Regions from separate parts of the Rahnella sp. JUb53 genome, predicted to be linked through region 3. Evidence: predicted binding sites of a transcription regulator. Region 3 holds the regulator's gene; each other region holds the start of a gene.
What was found. Region 3 encodes PhoB, which activates phosphate uptake and scavenging genes when phosphate is short. Its sites were predicted from a motif close to CTGTCATAAAACTGNCNNAT; they were not measured.
Positions count from the first base shown of each region.

Region 1: EC840_RS23125 (MIP/aquaporin family protein) is a predicted target of PhoB. The motif match lies at 4,151-4,170, and genes of this name have one in related genera.
Region 2: pstS (phosphate ABC transporter substrate-binding protein PstS) is a predicted target of PhoB. The motif match lies at 2,578-2,597, and genes of this name have one in related genera.

Region 1 is NZ_SLYT01000014.1:30,809-38,963, reverse strand. Features, by position in the region: gene emrD (multidrug efflux MFS transporter EmrD) at 1-354, shown strand, start outside; gene glpX (class II fructose-bisphosphatase) at 419-1,429, opposite strand; gene glpK (glycerol kinase GlpK) at 1,570-3,093, opposite strand; gene EC840_RS23125 (MIP/aquaporin family protein) at 3,139-3,987, opposite strand; gene zapB (septal ring assembly protein ZapB) at 4,565-4,804, shown strand; gene rraA (ribonuclease E activity regulator RraA) at 4,869-5,354, opposite strand; gene EC840_RS23110 (1,4-dihydroxy-2-naphthoate polyprenyltransferase) at 5,475-6,401, opposite strand; gene hslU (HslU--HslV peptidase ATPase subunit) at 6,500-7,834, opposite strand; gene hslV (ATP-dependent protease subunit HslV) at 7,847-8,155, opposite strand, start outside.
Region 2 is NZ_SLYT01000008.1:233,351-241,505, reverse strand. Features, by position in the region: gene glmS (glutamine--fructose-6-phosphate transaminase (isomerizing)) at 1-1,436, shown strand, start outside; gene rluF (23S rRNA pseudouridine(2604) synthase RluF) at 1,602-2,486, shown strand; gene pstS (phosphate ABC transporter substrate-binding protein PstS) at 2,703-3,743, shown strand; gene pstC (phosphate ABC transporter permease PstC) at 3,935-4,891, shown strand; gene pstA (phosphate ABC transporter permease PstA) at 4,893-5,780, shown strand; gene pstB (phosphate ABC transporter ATP-binding protein PstB) at 5,871-6,647, shown strand; gene phoU (phosphate signaling complex protein PhoU) at 6,658-7,389, shown strand; gene EC840_RS18875 (TetR family transcriptional regulator) at 7,474-8,155, opposite strand, start outside.
Region 3 is NZ_SLYT01000003.1:277,711-285,865, reverse strand. Features, by position in the region: gene EC840_RS09065 (helix-turn-helix domain-containing protein) at 1-272, shown strand, start outside; gene phoR (phosphate regulon sensor histidine kinase PhoR) at 304-1,623, opposite strand; gene phoB (phosphate response regulator transcription factor PhoB) at 1,646-2,335, opposite strand; gene sbcD (exonuclease subunit SbcD) at 2,573-3,811, shown strand; gene sbcC (exonuclease subunit SbcC) at 3,808-7,056, shown strand; gene EC840_RS09040 (ABC transporter substrate-binding protein) at 7,293-8,155, shown strand, end outside.

The DNA.
Region 1 (8,155 bases), on a different contig from region 3:
GTCATCAGTTGTCTGCTGGCCGGGCTGGCGATGTGGATCCCTGGCTGGCTGGGCATCATGAATATCTGGACGCTGATCGTTCCCGCTTCTCTGTTCTTCTTCGGCGCTGGCATGTTGTTCCCATTGGCGACTACCGGCGCGATGGAGCCTTTCCCTTATCTGGCCGGTGCGGCGGGTGCGCTGGTGGGTGGCCTGCAAAATATGGGCTCGGGGCTGGTGGCGTGGATGTCTGCGATGTTGCCGCAAACGGGTCAGTTCAGTCTGGGTTTGCTGATGTTTGCGATGGCGGTACTGATCTTGCTGTGCTGGTGGCCAATGTCGAACCGTCAGCAGGAGCAGGGCCATACGGTCTGATACTGTTTCCGGCGCATAAAAAAAGCAGAGCTGAGCTCTGCTTTTTGTCTTTAAGGGCATCCAGTCAGATAATAAATTCGTGCAACGCGGCGTCTTTACGGTCGAGATAATGCGTCGAGCGGATACGACGGATGGTGCGGGATTTACCGCGGATCAACAGCGTTTCGGTGGTCGCCATATTTCCTTTACGGCTGATACCTTCCAGCAGATCGCCTTTGGTAATGCCGGTTGCGGAGAAAATCACGTTATCGTTACGCGCCATATCATCGAGCAGCAGCACTTTACCCGCCTCAATCCCCATCGCCTGACAACGCGCCAGCTCATCTTCGCCCATGCGGCGGTTTTCCGGCGTATCGCCTTTCACGTGATGACGTGCCAGTAAACGGCCTTGCATATCACCATCCAGCGCGCGGATCACCGCAGCGGAAATCACCCCTTCAGGTGCGCCGCCGATGCCGTACAACACGTCCACTTCGCTTTCCGGCATACAGGTCAGAATAGTTGCCGCCACGTCGCCGTCCGGGAATGCGAACACACGCACGCCGGAGGCCAGCATTTCACGGATAGCGTCGTCATGGCGTGGTTTCGCCAAAACAGCCACAGTCAGTTCTGTCAGGGGTTTATCCAGCGCTCTGGCGATATTCGCCAGATTCTCAGCCAGCGTCAGGTTCAGATCGATAGCGCCTTTGGCTCCCGGCCCGACGGCGATTTTTTCCATGTACATGTCCGGCGCATTGAGGAAAGACCCTTTGTCGCCGACGGCCAGAACGGCCAGTGCGTTGGATTGTCCCATTGCAGTCATGCGCGTACCTTCAATCGGATCGACCGCGATATCCACCGCATCGCCATTCCCGGTTCCGACCTTTTCACCGATATACAGCATCGGCGCTTCATCGATTTCCCCTTCGCCAATGACGATAGTGCCGTCGATATCGACTTTGTTGAGCATGATGCGCATGGACTGAACGGCAGCGTTGTCGGCGAGGTTTTTATCACCCCGGCCCAGCCATTTATAACCGGCGAGCGCGGCAGCTTCGGTCACGCGGGAGAACTCGATTGCTAATTCACGTTTCATTGGAAAGCCTGTAGAAAGAAAAAAAGAGGTCGGTGAGGCAGGGCTCATCTGTGGAGCGATTTTAGCACAACGGGGAATCGGCATAAAAAAACTCCCCGTGCGGGGAGTTTCAGAAAGGTGTTGGCGATAATATCCGGCGATTACTCGTCGTGATCTTCCCACGAGCGAACGCGTGCCACCGCTTTTTGCCAGCCTTTATAGCGGACATTACGTTCCGTCGTTTCAATGCTTGGGCGGAATTCGCGTTCAATAGTGGCTTTGCTGCGCACTTCTTCCAGATCGTTCCAGAAGCCGACGGCCAGACCTGCAAGGAAAGCAGAACCCAGCGCGGTGACTTCCAGCACTTCCGGACGCTCAACGCGGGTGCCCAGAATGTCTGACTGGAATTGCATCAGGAAGTTGTTGGCAACCGCGCCGCCGTCCACACGCAGCGCCTGCAGACGTGTGCCTGAGTCAGCCTGCATCGCATCCAGCACGTCGCGGGTCTGGTAAGCGATAGATTCCAGTGTTGCACGGATGATGTGGTTGCTGTTGGCGCCACGGCTCAGACCGAAGATGGCACCACGGGCATACGGGTCCCAGTAAGGCGCACCGAGTCCGGTGAAAGCCGGTACCACGTAAACGCCGTTGGTGTCTTTCACTTTAGAGGCGAAGTATTCGGAGTCTGTTGCGTCGCTGATCAGTTTCAGTTCGTCGCGCAGCCACTGAATCGAAGCCCCGCCAACAAACACCGCGCCTTCCAGTGCGTAGTTCACTTCGCCGCGCGGACCGCAGGCGATGGTGGTCAGCAGACCGTTTTTAGACGCGACCGCTTCAGTACCGGTGTTCATCAGCAGGAAGCAGCCGGTGCCGTAAGTATTTTTAGCCATACCCGGTTGTACGCAAAGCTGGCCATAAAGCGCCGCCTGCTGGTCACCTGCGATACCGGCGATTGGAATACGCGTACCGCCTTTACCACCGATGTTGGTCTGGCCGTAAATCTCAGAAGAAGGACGCACTTCCGGCAGCATTTCACGCGGAATATCCAGCGCTTCCAGCATACGGTCATCCCACTTCAGGTCGTGGATGTTGAACAGCATGGTACGTGAGGCGTTAGTGTAATCCGTTACGTGAACGCGTCCCTGAGTCATTTTCCAGACTAACCAGGTGTCTACAGTGCCGAACAGCAGTTCGCCACGTTTAGCACGCTCGCGGGAGCCTTCAACGTGATCGAGGATCCATTTCAGTTTGGTGCCGGAGAAATACGGGTCAACCACCAGGCCGGTGTTATGACGGATGTACTCTTCCATGCCATCTTTTTTCAGCTTTTCACAGATGTCAGCAGTACGGCGGCATTGCCACACAATCGCGTTATAGATTGGCTTGCCGGTTTCTTTTTCCCACACGATGGTGGTTTCACGCTGGTTGGTGATACCGATACCGGCGATCTGATCAGAGTTGATGTCGGCTTTCGCCAGCACTTCCACCAGCACCGAGCTTTGCGAAGACCAGATTTCCATCGGGTCATGCTCAACCCAGCCAGATTTAGGGTATATCTGGGTGAATTCGCGCTGTGAAACGCTGACGATGTTGGCATCGTGATCCAGAACCACGGCGCGTGAACTGGTCGTACCCTGGTCGAGTGCGACAATGTATTTTTTTTCGTGAGTCGTATCTGCTGACATAATGTTCATCCTGCGAATAAGTAAGCTGTGGAACAGTTTAGCCGATCAGGCCTTACGCTGTTTGGTTGGCTGCGGTGCTTTATCTTCAACCGGCACATTAATCTGATGTGGCAAATGACGACTAATCAACGCTTTATAACCTGCGGCACCCAGGGCAGCACCCACCAGCGGACCGAAAATAGGCACCAGGAAATAAGGGATATCGCGTGCACCGGTGAAGGCGACTTTGCCCCAGCCAGCGAAGTAGGCGAAAAGCTTAGGACCGAAGTCACGCGCAGGATTCAGGGCGAATCCGGTCAGTGGCCCCATTGATGCGCCGATAACTGCAATCAGAATACCGATCAGCAGCGGTGCCAGCGGGCCACGCGGCAGGCCGTTACCGTCGTCAGTCAGGCCGAGGATCAGCGCCATCAGAACTGCAGTAATCACGGTTTCAACGAAGAATGCCTGTAATACGCTGATGTGCGGGTTTGGATAGGTCGAGAAGATACCGGCCAGATCCAGACTTTCGACACTGCCGCGCACCATGTTGTGGCTTTGCTCGAAATCGAAGAACAGATTGTAATAAAGGCCGTAGACCAGTGCGGCGGCACAGAAGGCGCCTGCAACCTGTGCGATGATGTAAGGCAGAACTTTGCGTCCTTCAAAGTTCGCGAACAAACATAAGGCGACGGTTACAGCCGGGTTCAGGTGTGCGCCTGAAATCGCGGCAGTCAGGTAGATGGCCATTGCCACACCAAATCCCCAGACGATACTGATTTCCCACTGGCCAAAGGATGCTCCGGCAAGTTTCAGCGCAGCAACACAGCCCGCACCGAAGAAAATGATAAGCCCGGTACCCAGAAACTCAGCGATGCACTGACCTTTTAATGTGGAACTCATGGTTTGGCTCATAGTTTGATCCTGCTAAGGATGATGTTAATGGTTAGTTATAGTTTTTCTGTCGTGCGTACGTGAACGTAATCGGATTTTGACGTTCATCATTAAATGAGAACGTAATGTGAATTTATCGTTAACGAGCATAAACGAGAAATAGCGAAATCAAATTTTGTGTGTCGTGTCATAAAAATGAGCGATTTCGCGTATTGGCTTAACTTGATGTAGAGCAAAAAGCACGGGGGTTTAACATTTTATAGGGGCGTTTGAGCCAAACGAACACCCCGCTGCATGGCACTACGGCGGCTAAGGTTATTCGGTATTAACGACGATTTCTGGTAAGAGGTACCGCTTTTTAAGCATTTCCTGATACCCCGCACTGTTAAATTGCAACAGACTGCGTGGATAAAGGGGTTCTGGGTAGACAGGGCAAAGCTGGCTACATACAATCACCCGTTAAGACACCCGACGTTTATACGAAATTTTGAATTGAATTCGTTATGAAAATCGACGGAGTGCAGGAATTTTTGAGCCGTGTCCGGACGATGCGGCAGAACATAAGATGTGCGCCTTGCGAACATAAGGGGACCGAAAAATGTCATTTGAAGTATTTGAGAAATTAGAAGCTAAAGTTCAGCAAGCGATTGATACCATCACTCTGTTGCAGATGGAAATCGAAGAACTGAAAGAACAGAACAACACCTTGTCTCAGGAAGTTCAGCAGGCCAGCGGCAACCACGAGTCTCTGGTGCGTGAAAACGCGCAGCTGAAAGAAGAACAACACGTCTGGCAGGATCGTCTGCGTGCACTGTTGGGAAAAATGGAAGAAGTCTGAGTACTTCCGCCATTCAATGAAAAAGGACGCCTCGGCGTCCTTTTTTGTGGCTGAAAACAGCGGTTTACTCGATATCGAGCGGATCTTCTGACAACACGATGCCGGTATTGTCGGCATACAGATGATCGCCGGAGAAGAAGGTGACGCCGCCAAAATTGACACGAATGTCGCTTTCGCCGATCCCTTCACTGCCTGCGCCCGCAGGAATGGCTGCCATCGCCTGAATGCCGATGTCGAGCTCTTCCAGATCGTCTACCTGACGGACAGCACCGTAAATCACAATGCCTTCCCATTCGTTTTGCAATGCCTGGCGTGCCAGTCCGGCATCCAGCAATGCGCGACGAACAGAGCCGCCGCCATCGACCACTAACACGCGGCCACGGCCGTTTTCTTCCAGCAGGTCATAAAGCAAGCCATTATCTTCAAAGCATTTCACTGTCGTGATTTGCCCGCCAAATGAAGTACGGCCGCCAAAGTTGGAGAACAGGGGTTCGACGACATTCACTTCTTCATGGTAGATGTCGCAAAGTTCGGAAGTATCGTATTTCATAGGATTTCATCTGGTTGCTGCATGAGTGTTCAGTATATCCCTTTCCGGCAGATGTTGGCAAAATCATCAATTGTTAAATGTGAAAAGCAGCCCGATAAACGCACATCAGGCCAACTTTACTCAGTTCAGCAACAGACCTATTGCAAACAAGACGTTAGTCAGTAACGCCGCTTTTACCATATGTTCCAGAAGGGGACGTACTTCGGTGGATGTTTTAGCGCGCATCACACGCAGGACGTGTTTTGCCAGCACCGGAATCGCCAGAATAAACAACCAGCCAGTCCAGTGATGCAGATGCACGGCGGAGAATATCGCCAGACACACGACAGCGGCCGTCAGGATGGTTGCATGATAGCGGCGGGCGTTGACCGGGCCGAGACGTACAGCCAGCGTGTTCTTGCCATTCGCGCTGTCGGTTTCGATATCGCGCAAATTATTGATATTGAGCACCGCGGTCGAGAGCAAACCGGTCGCTGTCGCCGGTAACATCACGATCCAGTCGAAATAACCCGCCTGCAAATAGAATGTGCCCGCGACGCTTATCCAGCCGAAGAAAATCAGCACGGAAATATCACCCAGTCCCATGTAGCCGTAAGGGCGCGTGCCGACGGTATAGGTGATGGCGGCGCCAATCGAGAGCAGACCGAGGATCAGAAAACCTACCACGTCGCTCGGTTTGTGGCAGGCAACGGCAATCAGTGCAATCCCGCAAACGATGGTCAGCGCAATAGTCAGCATGATGGCGCGCTTCATTTGCGCGGCCGTAATCAGGCCTTTTTGCATCCCGCGCAATGGCCCGATGCGATCGGGTGTATCGCTGCCTTTTTCGGCGTCGCCATAGTCATTTGCCAGATTCGACAGAATTTGCAGACATCCGGCAGTCAGAAGTGCCAGAAGCGCGATAAGCGGATGGAAAACGCCTTGCAGGCTGGCAATGGCAGACCCCATGACGATAGAGGCAAAAGCCAGGGGCAACGTTTTTGGACGCAGGCTTTCCAGCCACGCGCGGGCAGGCGTTGTCGGGGTGCAGGGAGTCATTGTGCTCATAGGTGATTTCGCTCAGGTGAAGAATCAGTCCGAAATCTAAAAAAAAATCAGGGAGGCAAACGCCTCCCTGAAGATCACTTTCGGAACGTATGAGCAAATTATAAGATAAAACGGCTCAGATCTTCATCAGCAACCAGCTGGTCAAGGTGGCTTCTAACATAATCTGCATCAATGTTTATAGAGATTCCGTTACTTTCACTCGCGTCATAGGAGATATCCTCCATCAAACGCTCCAGAACGGTATGCAGTCGACGTGCACCAATGTTCTCGGTGGTTTCGTTCACCTGCCATGCTGCTTCGGCAATACGACGGATACCGTCAGCCGTGAAATCAATGGTCACGCCTTCGGTCGCCATCAATGCTTTGTACTGATGAGTCAGCGAAGCACTCGGCTCGGTCAGGATGCGCTCGAAGTCTTCAGTCGACAGCGCCTGCAGTTCCACACGGATTGGCAGACGGCCCTGCAATTCAGGGATCAGGTCTGACGGGCTGGCAGTCTGGAAAGCACCGGAGGCGATAAACAGGATGTGATCCGTTTTCACCATGCCGTGCTTGGTCGAAACCGTGCAGCCTTCTACCAGTGGCAGCAGGTCGCGCTGAACACCTTCACGGGAAACGTCAGGACCGGAGCTTTGGCCGCCGCGTTTACAGATTTTATCGATCTCATCAATAAACACGATACCGTGCTGTTCAACGGCTTCAATCGCCTGTTCTTTCAGCTCTTCCGGGTTCACCAGTTTTGCCGCTTCTTCCTCAATCAGCAGCTTATACGCTTCTTTGATTTTCAGTTTGCGCGGTTTCTGTTTCTGAGCACCCATGCTCTGGAACATCGACTGGAGCTGATTAGTCATTTCTTCCATGCCCGGAGGGGACATGATTTCAACGCCCATCGGACCGGATGCCAGACTGATTTCGATTTCTTTATCGTCGAGCTGGCCTTCACGCAGTTTCTTGCGGAAGTTCTGGCGTGCGGCAGAAGGTTCCTGCGCTTCGTCAGCCTGTCCCCAGTTGTTTTTCGCTGGCGGGATCAGCACGTCGAGAATGCGCTCTTCAGCCATTTCTTCGGCACGGTAACGGTTTTTCTCGATCGATTGCAGGCGCACCATTTTCACGGCGGAATCGGTCAGATCGCGGATAATAGAGTCTACTTCTTTACCGACATAACCCACTTCGGTGAATTTGGTTGCTTCAACTTTGATGAACGGCGCATTAGCCAGTTTGGCCAGGCGACGCGCGATTTCGGTTTTACCGACACCGGTCGGTCCGATCATCAGAATATTTTTCGGGGTGACTTCGTGGCGCAGCGCTTCATCAAGCTGCATACGGCGCCAGCGATTACGCAAAGCAATGGCCACGGCGCGTTTCGCTTTATCCTGGCCAATGATGTAGCTGTCTAACTCGCTGACAATCTCGCGCGGGGTCATCTCAGACATAATTTTCGATCCTTACGCTTTAGAAGACAATTCTTCGATAGTGTGGAATTGGTTGGTGTAGATGCAGATGTCACCGGCGATGCTCAGCGATTTTTCGACGATGTCGCGTGCTTCAAGCTCTGAGTTTTCCAGCAATGCACGGGCTGCCGCTTGCGCGTACGGGCCACCGGAACCAATCGCGATCAGATCGTTTTCAGGCTGGATAACGTCACCGTTACCGCTGATGATAAGGGATGCGTTTTCATCGGCCACGGCCAGAAGGGCTTCCAGACGACGTAACATGCGGTCAGTACGCCAGTCTTTTGCCAGTTCAACGGCGGC
Region 2 (8,155 bases), on a different contig from region 3:
TGCATTGGGAACAACTTCAGGGCGGCACGCTGCTTGAAGTCGTTCAGCGTGTTATCCCGCAACTGCGTGGTGCCTACGGTACGGTAGTGATGGACCGCCGTGACCCGTCTGTTCTGGTCGCTGCCCGTTCCGGTAGCCCGCTGGTGATTGGCCGTGGCGTGGGTGAAAACTTCATCGCTTCCGACCAGTTGGCGCTGTTACCTGTTACCCGCCGTTTCCTGTTCCTGGAAGAAGGTGATGTTGCTGAGGTTAAGCGCCGTTCTGTCAGCGTTTATGACAAAAATGGTCATGCCGTTGAGCGTGAAGAAATCGAATCCAAAGTACAGTACGACGCCGGTGACAAAGGCGTTTACCGTCACTACATGCAAAAAGAGATTTACGAACAGCCGCTGGCCATTAAAAACACCCTCGAAGGGCGTTTTAATCACGGCGAAGTCAATCTGAGCGAACTGGGCGAAAAAGCTGACGAAATTCTGTCCCGTGTTCAGCACGTGCAGATCATCGCCTGCGGGACGTCTTACAACTCCGGCATGGTGGCTCGTTACTGGTTCGAATCTCTGGCCGGTATGCCATGTGATGTCGAAATCGCGTCAGAATTCCGCTATCGCAAATCCGCTGTTCGTCCGGGCAGCCTTATCATCACGCTTTCTCAATCTGGTGAAACGGCTGATACGCTGGCAGCGCTGCGTCTGTCCAAAGAGCTGGGTTATCTCGGTTCTCTGGCGGTCTGTAACGTGGCCGGTTCTTCTCTGGTGCGTGAATCCGATCTGGCGCTGATGACCAAAGCCGGTACCGAAATTGGCGTGGCCTCTACTAAAGCGTTCACCACGCAGCTGACCGTTCTGCTGATGCTGGTGGCACGCATGGGCCGTCTGAAAGGGATGAGCCCGCAAGTTGAGCATGACATTGTTCACGCGCTTCAGGCGTTGCCTGCGCGTATCGAACAAATGCTGTCGCTGGATAAAACCATCGAATCTCTGGCTGAAGGTTTCTCTGACAAGCATCACGCCCTGTTCCTCGGTCGCGGCGATCAGTATCCGATCGCGATGGAAGGTGCGCTGAAGCTGAAAGAGATTTCGTATATTCACGCAGAAGCTTATGCGGCGGGCGAGCTGAAACATGGCCCGCTGGCGCTGATTGACGCGGATATGCCGGTGATCGTCGTTGCACCTAATAACGAATTGCTGGAAAAACTGAAATCGAATATCGAAGAAGTGCGCGCCCGTGGCGGGCTGCTGTATGTCTTCGCCGATCAGGACGCCGGTTTCACCGACAGCGAAGGGATGAAGATTATCCAGCTGCCACACGTTGAAGAAATCGTCGCACCGATTTTCTACACCGTGCCGTTACAGTTGCTGTCCTACTACGTTGCGCTGATTAAAGGCACCGACGTTGACCAGCCACGTAACCTGGCGAAGTCTGTGACCGTCGAATAAAACCGACCTATTCAGTCGCTGATTCTCTGAGCGCCTTTCGGGGCGCTTTTTTATTGTTTCCGGTTTTTCTCTTTCTCAGTAAACGGTCACGATTTTCTTCTCTCAGACTTCGTAACCCGCGCCGGATAAGGTATAGTTCGCGTTTTTCTGAAGGTGCTTTGCTCAATGCAGACCGACTCCATTCGTCTTAACAAATACATCAGCGAGAGCGGAATTTGCTCGCGCCGCGATGCCGATCGTTACATCGAACAGGGAAATGTTTTTATTAACGGCAGGCGTGCCGCGGTAGGGGCTCAGGTATTTGCCGGCGATGTGGTGAAAGTGAATGGTCAGGTTATCGAGCCGCGTGATGAAGAAGATCTGGTACTGATCGCGCTGAACAAACCTGTCGGCATCATCACCACGATGGAAGAAGGTGAGCGGGACAACATCCGCGATTTCGTTAACCACAGCAAACGCGTCTTCCCGATTGGCCGTCTGGATAAAGATTCGCAGGGCCTGATTCTGCTGACCAATCATGGCGATCTGGTCAACAAAATCCTGCGCGCCGGTAACGACCACGAAAAAGAATACATCGTCACCGTCAACAAGCCGATCACAGACGAGTTTATTGCCGGTATGGGCGCGGGCGTACCGATGCTCGGTACCGTGACCAAAAAGTGCAAAGTGAAGAAAGAAGCGCCGATGGTGTTTCGCATTACGCTGGTGCAGGGGCTTAACCGCCAGATCCGCCGTATGACTAAGCACTTTGGTTTTGAAGTCACTAAGCTCGAACGCGTGCGCATCATGAACATCAATCTGAAAGGATTGCCGCTGGGCGAATGGCGCGACCTGACCGATGATGAACTCATTGAGTTATTTAAACTGATTGAAAATTCGTCGTCTGAAGATAAACCGGCGAAAAAAGCGCAGGCAAAAACTGCTCAGGCTAAGAAACCCACTGCTGCAAAACCGGCTGTCACAAAACCGAAAAATACCGAAAAACCGGAGGGTAATTCAGGCTCCCGTAAGCGTTTTGCCCAGCCCGGGCGTAAGAAGAAAGGGCGATAATTTGCCCGCTTTTTGTCATCTGCCGGTGTCACAACCGGCATTTCCCGCTTAAAATCCCCGCATTTTGCCCGTATAGTTCGAATTGTGACCAGTGTCATAAAACTGTCACATAACGTACATTTTACTGTCACTAAACTGTCCTATTTTCCTCCTGTGCCAAACACTTTAATTAACGTCGACATCAGTCGGGAAGTTTAAAACCACCAGGAGTGGAACATGAAATTGATGCGTAACACCGTCGCCGGTCTTGTAGCAGCGACTTTCTCCCTCACAGCAATGTCTGCTTTCGCTGCCACTAACCTGACTGGCGCTGGCGGTACCTTCCCAGCTCCTGTTTACGCTAAGTGGGCTGACGCATATCAGAAAGAAACCGGTACTCAGGTTAACTATCAGGGCATCGGTTCTTCCGGCGGCGTGAAACAAATCATCGCCAAGACCGTAGACTTCGGCGCATCTGATGCCCCGATGAAAGACGAAGATCTGGCCAAAAACGGCCTGTTCCAGTTCCCTACCGTGATCGGTGGCGTGGTACTGGCTGTTAACATCCCGGGGATCAAATCCGGTCAGCTGACGCTGGACGGCGCAACGCTGGGTGATATCTACCTCGGCAAAATCAAAAAGTGGAACGACGCGGCGATCACCAAGCTGAACCCAGGCGTGAAACTGCCAGACACCAACATCGCGGTCGTTCGCCGTGCTGACGGTTCCGGTACCTCTTATGTCTTCACCAGTTACCTGGCGAAAGTAAACAGCGAGTGGAAAGACAAAATCGGTTCTGGTTCTACTGTGAACTGGCCTACGGGTCTCGGCGGTAAAGGTAACGACGGCGTTGCAGCCTTTGTTCAGCGTCTGCCTGGTTCAATCGGTTATGTAGAATATGCTTACGCCAAGCAAAACAACCTGGCTTACACCAAGCTGGTTGATGCTGACGGTAAAGCGATCAGCCCGACTGAAGAGTCCTTCAGCGCAGCGGCTAAAGGCGCTGACTGGAGCAAAACCTTCGCTCAGGACCTGACTAATCAGAAAGGTGACAATGCGTGGCCAATCAGCTCCACCACCTTCATTCTGATTTACAAAGATCAGCAAGACGCAGCGAAAGGCACTGAAGTGCTGAAGTTCTTCGACTGGGCTTACAAAAACGGCAACAAGCTGACGACCGATCTGGATTACGCAGCCCTGCCTGAATCAGTGGTTGAGCAGATCCGTGCAGCATGGAAAACCAACGTTAAAGACAGCAGCGGCAAAGCACTGTACTAGGAATACCTGTCATACCTGAAGCTGCACCGGCGTTAGCTGCGCTCGTTCACCCGAATCACTTACCTGAGTAAGCTCACCGGGATTCACTTGCAGCTGGCTTGGTGCAACTCCAATTATTTTGGGTATAGTAACTCTGCTTCATTCCCTCTCCGGCCGGGGAGGGAATTAAATTTGAATTAAAAGAGAGTGGTATGGCTGAATACAAGCCGGCTATCAAGGCACCCAGCAAAAACGGTGACATCATCTTCGGCGCTCTGGTCAAACTGGCTGCGCTGATTGTGCTATTCATGCTGGGCGGCATTATCGTCTCGCTGTTTATTGCTTCCCTGCCGAGCATCGAAAAGTTTGGTTTATCCTTCCTGTGGACGAAAACCTGGGATGCTCCGAACGAACAATTCGGCGCACTGGTGCCGATTTACGGCACGGTCGTGACCTCCATTATTGCCTTGCTGATTGCAGTTCCTGTCAGCTTTGGTATCGCATTATTCCTCACTGAGCTGGCGCCGAACTGGATGAAACGCCCGCTGGGTATTGCTATCGAACTGCTGGCGGCGATCCCCAGCATTGTTTATGGCATGTGGGGTTTGTTTGTCTTTGCACCGCTGTTTGCGCAGTACTTCCAGACGCCGGTGGGTGATGTACTTTCCGGTATCCCGATTGTTGGCGCACTGTTCGCCGGCCCGGGTTTTGGTATCGGTATTCTGGCGGCGGGCGTCATTCTCGCCATTATGATCATCCCGTACATTGCCTCCGTCATGCGTGACGTGTTCGAGCAAACGCCGGTGATGATGAAAGAATCTGCTTACGGCATTGGTTGCACCACGTGGGAAGTGATCTGGCGCATCGTGCTGCCGTTCACCAAAAATGGGGTAATCGGTGGCGTGATGTTAGGTCTGGGACGCGCGCTGGGCGAAACCATGGCAGTGACCTTTATTATCGGTAACACCTACCAGCTCGACAGCGCCTCACTTTATGCGCCGGGCAACAGTATAACCTCCGCACTGGCAAACGAATTTGCCGAAGCGGAAGCCGGTCTGCACACTGCCGCGCTGATGGAACTGGGGCTGATCTTGTTTGTTATCACCTTTATTGTCCTGGCGCTGTCGAAAGTGATGATCCTGCGTCTGGCTAAGAAAGAGGGCCGTTAAGATGACGACACTCGACATGCAAAGTAACGCAGCATTACTGGAATCACGCCGTAAACGTCAGGCATGGCGCCGTCAGAAAAACCGTATCGCGCTGATGGTCTCGATGATGACCATGGCGTTTGGTCTGTTCTGGCTGGTCTGGATCCTGTTTACCACCATCGTCAAAGGTGTCGACGGGATGTCGCTGGCGCTGTTCACGCAAAACACGCCGCCACCGAACACGGCGGGCGGCGGTCTGGCGAATGCCATTGCGGGCAGCGGATTACTGATTTTATGGGCGACGGTCATCGGTACGCCTCTGGGCGTGATGGCGGGGATTTATCTGGCCGAATATGGTCGCAAATCCTGGCTCGCTGAATTCATTCGCTTCATCAACGACATTTTGCTTTCTGCGCCATCCATCGTTGTCGGCCTGTTTGTGTACACCATTATGGTGGCAAAAATGGGTCACTTCTCTGGCTGGGCGGGCGTTCTGGCGCTGGCGTTGTTACAAATCCCGATTGTTATCCGTACCACGGAAAACATGCTGAAACTGGTGCCCGACAGCCTGCGTGAAGCGGCTTACGCGCTGGGTACGCCAAAATGGAAAATGATTTCGGCCATCACGCTGAAAGCGTCTGTTTCCGGCATTATCACCGGTATTTTGCTGGCGATTGCCCGTATTGCCGGTGAAACCGCGCCGCTGCTGTTCACGTCACTCTCCAACCAGTTCTGGAGCACTGACATGATGCAGCCGATTGCCAACCTGCCGGTGACTATCTTTAAGTTTGCGATGAGCCCGTTTGGCGAGTGGCAACAACTGGCCTGGGCGGGCGTGCTGCTGATTACGGTGTGCGTGCTGCTGCTGAACATTCTGGCGCGTGTGATTTTCGCGCCGAAAAAGCAATAAGTTCATTCATTATCGATGGCAGACGAATACGGCTGCCGTCACTGTTTACCCGGCGTCGCCACGCGGCGCGCGAATAAGAGAGATGTCTTAATGAGTCGAATGACTGACGCATCCAACAGCAAGATTCAGGTTCGCGATCTGAACTTTTATTACGGCAAATTCCACGCGCTGAAAAATATTTCCCTGGATATCGCTAAGAACGAAGTCACGGCATTCATCGGTCCGTCCGGCTGTGGTAAATCCACGCTGCTGCGTACGTTCAACAAAATGTACCAGCTGTATCCGGAACAGCATGCAGAAGGTGAAATCCTGCTCGATGGCGAAAACATTCTGGTGGATAAGCAGGACATCGCGTTGCTGCGCGCCAAAGTCGGCATGGTCTTCCAGAAACCGACGCCATTCCCGATGTCTATTTACGACAACATCGCGTTTGGTGTGCGTCTGTTTGAAAAGCTTTCCCGTACCGATATGGATGAGCGAGTGCAATGGGCACTGACCAAGGCCGCGCTGTGGAACGAATCCAAAGATAAGCTGCACCAGAGCGGTTACAGCCTGTCCGGTGGTCAGCAACAGCGTCTGTGTATCGCGCGCGGTATTGCGATCCGCCCAGACGTTCTGCTGCTCGACGAACCTTGTTCTGCGCTGGATCCGATTTCTACCGGTCGTATCGAAGAACTGATCACCGAGCTAAAATCTGATTACACCGTGGTGATCGTGACCCACAACATGCAGCAGGCTGCGCGTTGTTCAGATCGCACTGCGTTTATGTATCTGGGCGAACTGATCGAATACAGCGATACCGACTCGCTGTTCACGTCGCCAGCGCGCAAACAGACTGAAGATTACATTACTGGCCGCTACGGTTGAGGTAAGAACAATGGACAACCTGAACTTAAACAAACACATATCCGGCCAGTTCAACGCCGAGCTTGAACACATCCGCACGCAGGTTCTGGCAATGGGCGGGCTGGTCGAGCAACAACTGACTGATGCCATTACGGCGATGCATAATCAGGATGCCGAACTGGCGCAGCGCGTCATCAAAGGTGATGACAAAGTTAACCTGATGGAAGTGGCGATCGACGAAGCCTGTGTGCGCATTATTGCCAAGCGCCAGCCGACCGCCAGCGATTTGCGTCTGGTGATGGCGATCATCAAAACCATTTCTGAACTCGAACGTATCGGTGACGTGGCAGATAAAATCTGCCGCACGGCGCTGGAAAAATTCTCGCATCTGCATCAGCCGCTGCTGGTCAGCCTGGAATCTCTGGGTCGCCACACCGTAGAAATGCTACATGATGTGCTGGATGCGTTTGCGCGTATGGATCTTGACGAAGCGGTACGTATTTACCGTGAAGACAAGAAAGTGGATCAGGAATATGAAGGCATTGTGCGCCAGCTGATGACCTACATGATGGAAGATCCGCGCACTATCCCGAGCGTGCTGACTGCGCTGTTCTGCGCCCGTTCTATTGAGCGTATCGGCGACCGTTGCCAGAACATCTGCGAATTCATTTTCTACTTCGTGAAGGGGCAGGATTTCCGTCACGTGGGCGGCGATGCGCTGGACAAGCTGCTGACAGACGGCAAAGACGCGCCGAAAGAATAATCGCTGGCTGATATTGCCCGACAAAAAAGGCCTCTTACGAGGCCTTTTTGCTGTCCGCTCTGTAACAGCGTCCGATCAGCGCAATTACTTCATCACGTAGCGCAGGGCAACCATGACGGCCAGCTGACGGTAATGGGCGGTCTGTAAATCCACTTCATCCGGATTTTCAAACAATGCGCCGAACGTATATTGGTTGGCAACCTGGTGCACGCACAGGCTGCTGATCAGACGGTGAACGTCGCGTGCCTGCGCATCTTCTTTGAACAGATGGCTTTGCTTGCCACGCGCGAGAATATCTTCCAGCAGCGTTAATGCCGATTTGTTGATTTCACGGATGCTGGTGGACTGACGGATAAACCGGCCGCGCAGCATGTTTTCCGTTGAAACAATACGAATGAATTCCGGATGTGAGACGTGGAAATCAAAGCTGGCTTCGACCAGTTTGACGATAGCTTCAGCGGGCGGAAATGACGAGAGATCCAGATCCAGCTCGTGCTGACGGATACCGCGGTAAACGTGCTCCAGCACCAGCATGTACAACGCTTCTTTGGTCTTGTAGTGATAGACCACCATACGTTTCGTGGTGCTGGCGTTGGAAGCGATATTTTCCATGCGTGCGCCCATCAGACCGGATTCTGCGAATTCAGCCAAAGCGCTGTCAAAAATGCGCTGCTTCAGTCCTATCGGATCATTTTTACGTCCCGGCGCCGGGGAACTTTGGCTGCTCAGCGTCTTATCCTCATCATTAACCACATTCACGCCACAG
Region 3 (8,155 bases):
GCACCGTTTCACAAACCACGATGCGCGAAATTAACAACATTGTGGATGAAGCCGTACAGGAGGAAAGGCTGAGAGCCTTTGCAGAAAGCTCTGCCGAACGTATACGCGCGCTGCGGGAAAAAGAAAAAATCAGCCAGGGCGTGCTGGCCAGACTCATCAATATGTCGGCTAACAGCATTCAAAAATGGGAGCGGGATGAAACCAAACCCACCGGTGCTGCTCTGATCTTACTGATGCTGATCGAAGAAAAAGGTTTACAGATCATCTGCTAAAAGAAGCCACAGCGTGGGCTGTGGCTTCTTTTTATCCCTTCACATCGCTTTGGCTGGCCTGTTCCTGAGGAACAATCAGTTTCGGTGCCAGTGTAAATATAAAGCGGGTACCGACGCCGACTTCACTCATCACTTCAAGTTTGGCGTTGTGATGACTCAGGGCATGTTTGACGATGGCCAGCCCCAGACCGCTGCCGCCCGTCTGGCGCGAACGCGCTTTATCGACACGGTAGAAACGTTCAGTCAGGCGCGGCAGGTGTTGCGGCGCAATACCCGGCCCGTTATCACTGATCTGGAACTGTGCGCCATGCGGCGTTTGTTGCCAGCTGACTTCTATCCGCGTCCCCGCCGGGGTGTGGTTGACGGCGTTGTACACCAGATTCGACACCGCGCTGCGTAACTGATCTTCATTGCCAAAGACCTTCAGTTTCTCGTTTACACGGAACACCACTTCGTGACGGCCACCGCTTAAAGATTGCACTTCGCGCTCCAGCATGCCGAGCATTACCGGAATATCGACTTTCTCGTGCATATCGATATTTGCTGACGCTTCGATTTTCGACAATGTCAGCAGCTGCTTGACCAGCCCGTCCATGCGCCGCGTCTGCTCCTGCATGGTGTCCAGCGCTTTGGTACGAAACGGCTCTTCCAGCTTGGCGTCTTCCATCATTTCCAGATATCCCTGCAATACAGTCAGCGGGGTTCTCAGTTCATGACTGACGTTAGCGAAGAAGTTACGACGCGCACCTTCGAGCTGACGCATCTGGGTAACATCACGCGCCACCATCAGCAATTGCCCTTCGGAATAAGGCATAACGCGAAACTCGACGTAATGCTCGTTATTGAGTTGCAGATTCAGGGCACGGCTGAAATCACGGGTCTGGATCCAGGTACGAAACTCGGGATAACGCAGCAGGTTAAAGATGTGTTGTCCGTTATCTTCCGGCCAGCGGAAACCGAGCAAATCTTGCGCCAGCCCGTTACACCAGAAAATATTGCCCTCTTCCGTCGTCAGTACCACCGCATCGGGTAATGATTCGGCACCACTGCGGAAACGTTTAATGAGCTGACCTAATTCGCGACGGCGACGGCGGTTACGCATCTGCATCTGGTTTAGCCCGTAAAACAGAGGCTCCCAGCTCCAGCGGCCATTCGGCGGGGTTATGCTGCGGTCAAGCCACAGCCAGTGAGAGAGTTTGAGCTGGTTGTAATAATTCCAGCCCAGCGCCGCCAGCAGCGACGCAAAGAGGAGCCAGCCGAAATGGCCGACGAAGATACCGAGGATTAACGCGGGCAGGCAAAAGAGAAAGAATTCACCGGCCAATCGTTTCCATGACAAACGTTCTAGCACACAGATTCTCCGCTGTGGGGACTCAATAACGCGTTGAAAAACGGTATCCGGTTCCACGAACAGTCTGGATCATTCTGTCATGTCCACTGGTTTCCAGCGCTTTACGTAAACGACGAATATGCACGTCTACCGTGCGATCTTCCACATAAACGTTAGTGCCCCAGACGTTATTGAGCAACTGTTCGCGGCTGTAAACACGTTCGGAGTGGGTCATAAAGAAGTGCAATAATTTAAATTCGGTCGGCCCCATATCGAGCGCCTGCTCGTTGGCCATCACACGGTGAGACGACGGATCCAGGCTTAAACCCTGCATGTCGATCACTTCTTCCACCGCCATTGGCGAGATGCGTCGCATCACGGCTTTAATGCGGGCAACCAGTTCTTTTGGAGAAAACGGTTTGGTGATGTAATCATCGGCACCGACTTCCAGGCCGCGCACCCTGTCTTCTTCTTCACCGCGGGCGGTCAGCATCATGACCGGAATTTCGCGGGTCAGCGCTTCACGTTTGAGATGTTTGATAAACTGAATACCGGAACCGCCGGGTAACATCCAGTCGAGCAGGATAAGTTCAGGGTAAGGTTCTACCAGCTGGCCAACGGCTGAATCAAAATCTTCAGCTTCTACTGCCTGATAGCCATTCTGTTCCAGTACAAAACACACCATTTCACGGATTGGAGCTTCGTCTTCAACCACCAGTATACGTCTTGCCATCGTAGGTCCTGCCAATAGGTTAGCGATCTTTTATTTGATTGCGGGCGCCATTATGCGTCAGTTTTGTGACAGATTTATGAATAGAAAGGATGGTTCATTACAGTCAAATATGACAGAGACATTTCTTCTATTCAGCTGCCATCTCGCTGAAATTGGTCTGATTTATCGGGGACAGCGTCCCCCGCCGACGTTTATACTTTGCCCCATTGTCGTCATCCAGATCCATACGGGAGTCTCATGCGCCTGATCCACACGTCAGACTGGCACCTCGGCCAGTACTTTTTCACCAAAAGCCGCGCCGCCGAACATCAGGCATTTTTGCGCTGGCTGACCGGTCAGGTGCAGCAACATCAGGTAGATGTCGTGATTGTGGCAGGCGATATATTCGATACCGGTTCGCCGCCCAGCTATGCCCGAGAGCTTTACAACCGTTTCGTCGTCGAACTGCAACAAACCGGCTGTCAGCTGATTGTACTGGCCGGGAATCACGATTCTGTCGCCACGCTCAATGAATCGCGAGAACTGCTTTCCTGCCTGAATACGCGGGTGATTGCCACCGTCGGTGAAAACCTCTCAGAACAGATTCTGGTGCTCAACCAGCGTGACGGAAAACCTGGCGCGGTACTTTGCGCTATACCCTTTTTACGTCCGCGTGATTTGCTCGCCAGTCAGGCGGGACAATCCGGCAGCGACAAACAGCTGGCATTACAGGAAGCCATCGCCGCGCATTATGACGCATTGTGGCAGGCCGCGCAGACCAAACGGGACGAACTCGGCGTTTCGCTACCGATCATTGCCACCGGCCATCTGACCACGGTTGGCGTCAGCACCTCCGATTCCGTGCGCGACATCTATATAGGCACACTCGATGCCTTCCCCGCGCAGGCGTTTCCGCCGGTCGATTACGTGGCACTTGGTCATATTCACCGCGCACAGTGCGTCGCCAAAACCGAACATATCCGTTACAGCGGTTCGCCGATTGCGCTGAGTTTTGATGAACTGAGTAAAGCCAAAAGTGTGTACTTACTGGACTTTGAGGGCGCGACGCTCAACGCCATCGACACGCTGGAAATTCCCGTTTTCCAGCCCATGCAGATAATCAAAGGCTCGCTGGCAGAAATCGAAAAACAACTGGCGCAGTTCGAAGGCGGCGATCCGGCCAAACCGGTGTGGCTGGATATTGAAGTCGCCACGCAGGATTATCTCAGTGATATTCAGCGCCGCATTCAGGCTCTGACGGCAGATTTGCCAGTAGAAGTGGTGCTTTTACGCCGCAGTAAAGAACAGCGTATCAACAGCATTGAGCAACAGGAAAAAGAGACACTCAGCGAACTGAGCGTCAGTGACGTCTTTGAAAGACGGCTGGCACTGGAACCGGATCCTGACGAACCGCGTCAGGCGCGGATGCGCACGCTGTTTGCGCAGGTTGTTGAACAGGTCACCAGTGGTCAGAATGCGGAGGACAGCGCACAATGAAAATTCTCAGTTTGCGTTTAAAAAACCTGAACTCGCTGGAAGGCGAATGGAAAATTGATTTCACCGCTGAGCCTTTTGCCAGCAACGGATTGTTCGCCATCACCGGTCCGACCGGCGCGGGGAAAACCACCCTGCTCGATGCCATCTGTCTGGCGCTGTATCATCAGACGCCACGGCTGAACATCACGCCAAGCCAGAACGAGCTGATGACGCGCCACACCGCCGAATCGCTGGCCGAAGTGGAGTTTGAAGTCAAAGGCGTCGGTTATCGCGCGTTCTGGAGTCAGCGCCGCGCCAAAAACTCGCCGGACGGCAATCTGCAGGCACCGAAAGTAGAGCTGGCATTGCTGGCCGACGGCAAAATTCTGGCCGATAAAGTGCGCGATAAACTCGATGCCATCGCCACACTGACCGGGCTGGATTTCGGTCGCTTCACCAAATCCATGATGCTGTCTCAGGGGCAATTTGCCGCATTCCTGAATGCCGATGCCAATGACCGCGCCGAACTGCTGGAGGAACTGACCGGCACAGAAATTTACGGGCTGCTGTCTGAGCGAGTATTTGAGCAACATAAAGAAGCGCGGATAACGCTTGATGGTCTGCACCAGCGCATGGCCGGGATCGAACTGCTCAGCGAAGAACAGCGCCAGACGCTTGAAGCACAACTTGCTGAACTGAACGCGCAGGAAATCACGCTCAGTCAGCAGGCGCAACAGCGCCAGCAGGATCTGAACTGGCTGCAACAGTGGCAGCAGGTGCAGCAAAAACAGCAGCAATCTCAGCAACAACTGACCGCCGCCGAGCAGGAAAATCTGGCCGCCGCGCCGCAGTTACAGCAACTGGCGCGCAGCGAACCGGCAGAAAAACTGCGTCCGTTGCTCAACGATCGCCAGCGTTGTCAGGATGAATCGCAACGTCTTCAGCAGCAACTGGCGCACCTGACGCAGCAGCAGGAACAGCAAATCGCGCAAATGACGCCGCTGAATCTGGCTGTGGAGCAGTCGCAAACGGCACGTCAGAAACAGGCGGAAGAACAGCGTCAGACCCAAACGCTGATCGAAGAAAAAATCCTGCCGCTAGATGGCGAAATCACCCGTTTGCGTAAATCACTGACTGAAACACAGCAGTCTGTCACTGATGTGCAGAAACTTGTCAGTGAGCATAACGCGACGCTGGTGCAAATGACCGCCGAACGACAGAAGCTGGACGAAGAAAGCCGCCAGCATACGACCCGCCAGACAGCGCTGACCGGCGCACTCAACACTGCGCAACAGCGTCTGACTGAGCTGGAAAAACAGCACCCGCTGGCAGCATTGCAGAAACGACAATCCGAACTCACGCAGCTGCGTCCGGTGCGGCAACAGCTGTTTTCACTCGCGCAAATTTTCCCGCAGCTGAATCAGCGCGTGCAGCAACAGCAAAAAGATTTCGTTCAGTATCAGACGCAACTGGCTGAAGAAGAACAGCGTCTGGGCACCATCCGCCTGCAATGTCAGAAACAGCTGGAGCATCTCAACGACGTTAAGGCACTGCATAAACAGGAAATGCTGATCGTCAGCCTCGAAGCCGAACGTGCGAATCTGCAAAGCGGCAAAGCCTGCCCGCTGTGCGGTTCCACATCGCATCCGGCGATTGAACATTATCAGGAGGTCAAACCCTCTGAAACGGCGCAGCGCCTCGAGAAAATGCAACTGGAGTTCGATGCGGCAAAAGCCAGCGGTATCGAACTGGCAACAAAAATTAAAAGTCTGAAAGAACAGCAAACGCGGCTGCAAATCCAGCTGGAGCAAGACCAGCAGCAACTGAATGCGCATACCGCAAACTGGCAACAGCTCAGCGCACCGCTGAACCTGACGTTTACGCTACATGATACCGCCGACATCACTCAATGGCTGACTGCCCGCGATGAAGAAGAACAACAATCGCAGGCGCTGATTAGCCAGCACGAACAGCTGGCCCGGGCGCTGCAACAGGCGAAAGATGCCCTGAATGACGCACTGAACGCGCAGCAGAAAGTGCAGCAGCAAAGCGCATTGCTGACCGAACGCGTTACCCGGCTGGAAGAGACGCAGGCGAAATCTCAGCAAGACGTCGAACGGCTGCAAAAGTTGTTTGCAGAAGGCGAAAAAAACCTTTCAGAACTAACTGCTCAACGCCTTGAACTGTTCGGCAACCGCCAGGTGGCGCAGGTTCGCGAGCACTTACATCAGCAACAACAGGCGGCAGAAAAAGCGGTCAGTGACGCGCAAACCGCATTGCAAAAAGCGCAGGAACAGCGCGATCAGCTGGCCGGGCAACTGGCGAGCACGCAACAGCAACAGTTGCAGGCCACAGAACAACTGACGCAGGCGGAGCAGGCGTGGCAACAGGCGCTGAGTGCCAGCGGATTTGCCAATGAAGCCGCGGTGAAACTGGCGCTGCTGGATGACGCACTTCGTCAGCAGCTTCAGCAACGCAAAGAAAATCTGCAACAACAACTGGCGCAGGCGCAGGCGTTACTGGCGGATGCCGGTCAGCAGCTCGAAAAACATCGTCTTGCCCGCCCGGCTCATCTGAGTGAAACAGAAAGCGATCTTGACGTTCTGACAGCGCAGCAGGCAGAACTGACGCAACAGCTGAAAGCTTTACAGCAACGTCTGGGCGAAGTGAAAAACCAGCTGGAAAGTGACACATTACGCCACAGCGGACAACAGGCGCTGATAGCTCAGATTGCCCAGGCGCAGCTGACCTGCGATGACTGGGGTTATCTGAATCAGATGATTGGCTCCAGCGACGGCGCAAAATTCCGTAAATTCGCGCAGGGACTGACGCTCGACCATCTGGTGTATCTGGCGAACCTTCAGCTCGAAAAACTGCACGGGCGATATTTGTTGCAGCGCAAAACCAGCGATGCGCTGGAATTACAGGTGGTCGATACCTGGCAGGCGGACGCCGTGCGCGATACCCGCACCTTATCCGGCGGTGAAAGCTTCCTGGTCAGTCTGGCACTGGCGCTGGCGCTGTCTGACCTGGTCAGTGATAAAACCCGCATCGACTCGCTGTTTCTCGATGAAGGTTTTGGCACACTCGACGCCGATACGCTGGATACCGCGCTGGACGCGCTCGACAGCCTGAATGCCTCGGGCAAAACCATTGGCGTGATCAGCCATGTGGAAGCGATGAAAGACCGTATTCCGGTGCAAATCAAAGTGACTAAGGTGAACGGTCTGGGCGTCAGCCGCCTGAGCAGTGAATTTAAAGTCTGACAGATTATCCTGCGGAGCAACTGGCGGGTAAATTGCTAGCCATCTGCTCCGCAATGGATCCTGATTGTGAGCAACTGCGCAAAATTCGCACCAGCGCAGTGCGCTCATTGTTCCCAACCCGCTGAATTCCCGCTTATTCCCTCCTGCCGATAAACTGGCACGCCCTGTGCTTAACGTTATGTATACAAGTTGCAGTACAAGTTGCAGCGCCTGCATAACCGTTAAGGGAACCGCCCATGAATAACATCAAACCTGAAGTCGATAAAAAACGCCGCCAGCTGATGAAATGGCTCGCCATCACCGGCGGCGTCTCCACGCTTGGCGGTATGATCCCGACCTCGGTCTTTGCAGCTGATGACGATGAAATCCGCATTGGTTACTGGCCGATTGTCGGCGGTTTACCGTTATATGTGGCGCTGGAACAGGGCTTTTTTAAAGAAGCCGGACTGAATGTAAAAGGCGTTAAATTCGCCAGCGCACAGCAAATTGTCGAGGGGATGATTACCGGCAGGATCCAAGGGTGCGCTAACGGCACGGCCACAGGCGCGCTGGGTCTGGGGGCTATCACCTCACCGGATTTGTTCAAAATCATCTGCTCGAATCCGTCCAATCATCAGCTGGTTCTGGATGAATTTCTGGTGCCGCTGAACAGCACTGCGAAAGCGATCAGCGATCTGAAAGGTAAGAAGATCGCCTGCGGGCCGGGGATCCAGAACGTGACGATGGCGAAGATCATTCTGGAGAAAAATGGTTTCACTAATCCTTCAGTGATCGAACTGCCGGTCGGGCAGCACGCACCTGCGCTGGCCGCCGGACAAATTGACGGCGTGTATACACTCGAACCCACCGGCACCGTCGGGCGCATGAAAAACCTTTCCCGCACGCTGGAAACCGGCGTCATTTCTAAATACGTGCTCGGCAATGAAGACGCGCCCTGGTTCGGCGGCGCCGCGGCGCTGAACTCCAGTTTTATCGCCAGCAAACCGGAAGAAACCAAAAAGTTTATTGCCGCTTATCAGAAAGCGGTGGAATTCATTGCGGCACATCCTGACAAGGCTCGCGAAAACGTCGCCGGTTACACCAGCATAGAACCGGCACT